DNA from 2 places in the Roseateles cavernae genome. Region 1 is predicted to be linked to the other one. Evidence: predicted binding sites of a transcription regulator. Region 1 holds the regulator's gene; the other holds the start of a gene.

The links. Region 1 encodes LexA, which represses DNA repair genes until DNA is damaged. Its sites were predicted from a motif close to ACTGTATNNNNATACAGT; they were not measured.
Region 2: a site for LexA is predicted at 1,464-1,481, ahead of ABGI63_RS15060 (DNA polymerase Y family protein). Genes of this name have one in related genera too.

Annotation. Positions count from the first base shown of each region.
Region 1 covers NZ_JBDPLH010000009.1:150,956-153,150, reverse strand. Annotated here, with positions in the region: gene gltX (glutamate--tRNA ligase) at 1-19, shown strand, start outside; tRNA gene ABGI63_RS20720 (tRNA-Ala) at 113-188, shown strand; tRNA gene ABGI63_RS20715 (tRNA-Glu) at 258-333, shown strand; tRNA gene ABGI63_RS20710 (tRNA-Asp) at 404-480, shown strand; tRNA gene ABGI63_RS20705 (tRNA-Ala) at 575-650, shown strand; tRNA gene ABGI63_RS20700 (tRNA-Glu) at 718-793, shown strand; tRNA gene ABGI63_RS20695 (tRNA-Asp) at 873-949, shown strand; gene lexA (transcriptional repressor LexA) at 1,059-1,769, opposite strand; gene ABGI63_RS20685 (asparaginase) at 1,846-2,195, shown strand, end outside.
Region 2 covers NZ_JBDPLH010000005.1:15,993-18,187, reverse strand. Annotated here, with positions in the region: gene ABGI63_RS15065 (LysR family transcriptional regulator) at 1-80, shown strand, start outside; gene ABGI63_RS15060 (DNA polymerase Y family protein) at 77-1,306, opposite strand; gene ABGI63_RS15055 (hemerythrin domain-containing protein) at 1,512-1,994, opposite strand; gene argH (argininosuccinate lyase) at 2,046-2,195, opposite strand, start outside.

The sequences.
Region 1 (2,195 bases):
ACGCTTGCGCTGCGCATAAAAATCGTTCTATACTCTATGTCTCGCTTGAACAGCGCGATACACAAAGAACAGCAGGCAGCAACGAGTAATCGAAGCGGCTTGCATGATCTGAGGGGGTATAGCTCAGCTGGGAGAGCGCTTGCATGGCATGCAAGAGGTCAGCGGTTCGATCCCGCTTACCTCCACCAAATGTTCAGTTACTGGGTATTTGGTTGGCGCGCAGTTCAAGTATGAGGAAGTAGAATTCAGAAGGTTTAGTCCCCTTCGTCTAGAGGCCTAGGACACCACCCTTTCACGGTGACTACAGGGGTTCGAATCCCCTAGGGGACGCCAAGTTTGATAAACTTGATAATTGCTGCGATATATAATGTATACTGCAGCAGTTATGAAATTATCCCACTGCGGAGTGGTAGTTCAGTTGGTTAGAATACCGGCCTGTCACGCCGGGGGTCGCGGGTTCGAGTCCCGTCCACTCCGCCAAGGTTTGCCCGATTCGTATCGGTAAGCGGCCATTCAGTTGGCCGCTTGTATTTTGAGAGAAATTACTGCTTGAGCAGCGTGTAGCCCGAAATTTGGGGGTATAGCTCAGCTGGGAGAGCGCTTGCATGGCATGCAAGAGGTCAGCGGTTCGATCCCGCTTACCTCCACCAAGTCACTTCAGGGTGGCGGTGGCGCGCGGCTCGGGCAGCAAGGTAGAAGAAGTAAATAGAAGGTTTAGTCCCCTTCGTCTAGAGGCCTAGGACACCACCCTTTCACGGTGACTACAGGGGTTCGAATCCCCTAGGGGACGCCAAGTTTGATAAGGCTTGGTAGTTTTGGAAGCGCATGCTTCGAGAAACTACAGAACTTATCTGATATTCGCAAGAGTATCTGGAGTGGTAGTTCAGTTGGTTAGAATACCGGCCTGTCACGCCGGGGGTCGCGGGTTCGAGTCCCGTCCACTCCGCCAACATTTGAAGCCCTGGAAGCGCAAGCATCCAGGGTTTTTTCTTATGCGCCGAGACATATCAAATGTTTGCAGAGACTTCATCCCTGCAAACCTGATTGCGGCCGCAGTATCAGAAGGCCATTTGCCCGCGAATCAGACCGACGGCCAGACCTTCCAGTGCAAAGCTTTCATCGCCGGCCGCGACCAGGATGGGTTCGAAGTCAGGGTTCTCGGCCAGCAGCTCGATGCCGCCGCTGCGACTGCGTTTGAAGCGCTTGACGGTGACCTCATCACCCAGCCGTGCGACGACGATCTGCCCATTCTTGGCTTCGCTGGCCTTCTGCACCGCCAACAGATCGCCGTCCATGATGCCGACGTCCTTCATGCTCATGCCGCGCACCTTCAGCAGGAAATCGGGTCGGCGCGCGAACATGCCGCTCTCGACCGTGTAGCTCTGCTCGATATGCTCCTGCGCGAGGATGGGATGGCCGGCCGCAACGCGCCCGACCAGGGGCAGGGTGAGCTGCGACAGATTCGGAATCGGCAGCGAGAACTGGAAGTCCTCACGGGCGCGGCGCTCCTGATGCATGGCTTTCAAGGTGTCCGACTTCAGCCGGATGCCGCGCGAGGTGCCGCCGACCAGTTCGATCACCCCCTTGCGCGCCAAGGCCTGCAGATGCTCCTCGGCCGCATTGGCCGAGCGGAAACCCAGCTCGTTGGCGATCTCGGCGCGGGTCGGAGGGGCTCCGGTCTGCTCGATGGCCTGGCGCACCAAGTCAAGGATCTGCTGCTGGCGTGCCGTCAATTTGACGGTGGAAACACTGGGGCTGATATCGTCCATGCTGGGCTCGCAGACATCTGGGAAAGATGCGCCTGAGTATATATCCAGTAACTGTTCATTCATCCAGGAAGTGACCGTGGTCAGCAAGAACAAGCCTCTTATCGTGATCCTGGGCACCGGCGGCACGATTGCCGGCCAGGCCCGCACGGCGTCCGACAACGTCGGCTACACCGCCGCCCAGCTGGGCGTGGACGATCTGGTCTCGGCCGTGCCGCCGCTGGCGCAGCGCGCGCTGGAGGCCGAGCAAGTGGCCCAGCTCGACAGCAAGGACATGGACTTCGCCACCTGGCAGCGGCTGGCCGAGCGCGTGGCCCACCATCTGGCACGCGAGGAGGTGGCCGGGATTGTGATCACCCATGGCACCGATACCTTGGAAGAGACGGCTTATTTCCTGCACCGCGTGCTGGCGCCGCGCAAGCCGGTGGT
Region 2 (2,195 bases), on a different contig from region 1:
TTCTGGTGCGGCGGCGTGACCGGGAGCTGAGCACGGCGGCCCGGGCCTTGTACGAGCTGCTGTTGCGACGCCGGCCTTAGAACAAGTCCTGGCTTTCCAGCCGGGGCGCGGCGGCCTTCCGAAGCGGCTTGGGTACCGCCTGGGCGTCGCCCGGCCGCGACAAGCCGCCGATCCGAACGCCCAGCAGCCGCAGCCGCCGGCTCAGATCGACCCGTTTCAGACAGCTGCCGGCCGCATGACGAAGCGCTGCGAAGTCGGCGATCGGCGCATCCAGGGTCAGGTCGCGGGTCACGGTGACAAAACCCTCGAAGCGCAGCTTGATGCCTACCGTCCGGCCCTGGTAGCCCTTGCGTTCCAGATCGCCGGCCAGCTGTTCGCACAGCCGGCTGAAGATGGCGGAAAGCTCGGCGCGGTCATGCACCGCATGCAGATCGCGCTCGAAGGTGGTTTCGCGGCTGATCGAGACCGGTTCGCTATAAGTCACCACCGGCCGCTGGTCGCGGCCATGGGCGGCCTCGTGCAGCCAGCTGCCGTAGCTTGTGCCGAACTGGCTGATCAGCATCGCCGGATCGGCGGCGGCGATCTGGCCGACGGTCTCCAGGCCCAGGGTGGCGAGCTTGGCGGCGGCCTTCGGGCCGATGCCATTGATCTTGCGCGCCGCCAGCGGCCAGATGCGGGTCGGGATCTCGCTGGCCAGCAGTATCGTCAGCCCGTCGGGCTTGTCCAGCTCCGAGGCGATCTTGGACAGCAGCTTGTTGGGGGTGATGCCGATCGAGCAGCTCAGGCCGGTGGCCCGCTGCACCGAGTTCTTGATATCGCGCGCCACCGCGCGCACGCCGCCCAGCGGGTCGTGCCCGACCGGCTCGCGGACGCCGGCGACCTCGCTGAGGTCGATATAGATCTCGTCGATGCCGCGATCCTCGATCACCGGCGCGATCTCGGCCACGGCCGCCTTGAACAGCCGGGAGTATTTGCGATAGGCGTCGAAGTCGGTGGGCAGCAGGATGGCGTCGGGCGCGCGCAGCGCCGCCTTCATCAGGCCCATCGCGGAGAACACACCCAGATCGCGTGCCGCATAGGTCGAGGTGGTGACGACGCCGCGGCCGGTGTAGTCGCGCAGCCGGGCGTACCGGCGGGTGCCGTCGGCCAATGTCTTGGGCTCATGGGCACGGCGGCCTCCGATCACGACGGCCTGGCCCTTCAGCTCGGGATAGCGCAGCAGCTCCACCGAAGCGTAGAAGGCATCCATGTCCAGATGCGCGATCAGGCGGTCGGGGAGGGCAGCGGAATCCGGTGGGCGGGCCATGCGGCGATTGTCAGGCGGCCCTGCTGACAACGCGAAGTCAGCAGCAGGCGCGGCTCACAACCAGACCCAGAGGCTGCGCAGCCAGCGAGGAACACGCAGCACGGGAGCCGGGCTGTAGGTCTGGCGATAGCAGGAACGCATGATGGACCCCTCGAATACTGTTGATGCATACAGTATACGAAGCCAGGCCCGGCTTGCCAAGCGTCTATGCGCAGCTGTTGTTGCCGCAGGAGCTGATGGCCGGGGTTGGCTGAAGCGGCGGCCGGCTCATCCGGCCCGTGCCGGTGTCGAAGCCCAGCTGGCCCATGTGATAGACCAGGGCCGCGTCCATCATCTCGGCATGGGCGGGAAACCAGCCGATCAGCTCCGGCAGCAGCCGGCGCAGCGGTTCCAGGTCTTGCTGCGCATGGGCATGGATCTGTACCTGGCGCATCAGGTCCAGCACCATCGCGTGCTGGCGCGCATGGCAGTTATCTGGCGCGAAGCCGGTGGCGGCCATCCAGCCCTCTTCCATCGCGAAATGGGCCTCGGTATGGGCCAGCAGCTGGGCATACAGGGGCAGGGGGTCGTCACCCCCCTGGGCAAGCAGGGCGGCCAGCGCGTTCAGCAGTTCGACGAACTCCTGATGGGTTCGATCCAGCTGGGGGTGGTCGAGAGCGAGGTCGTCGCTCCAAGTCAGACTGTTCATGGCCGCCAGCCTAGCCCGGCCCTGTCGGGTCGGGCTTGCGCTGGCTCAAGATCAGGCGCCGAGCCGGGCGCGATGCCGCGCCACCTGGGCGCGCACCTGGGCCGGCGCGGTGCCGCCGAGGATGTTGCGGGCGTTCAGCGAGCCGCGCAGCGACAGCACCTCGAACACATCGGAGGCTATGCGGGCATCGAACTTCTGCAG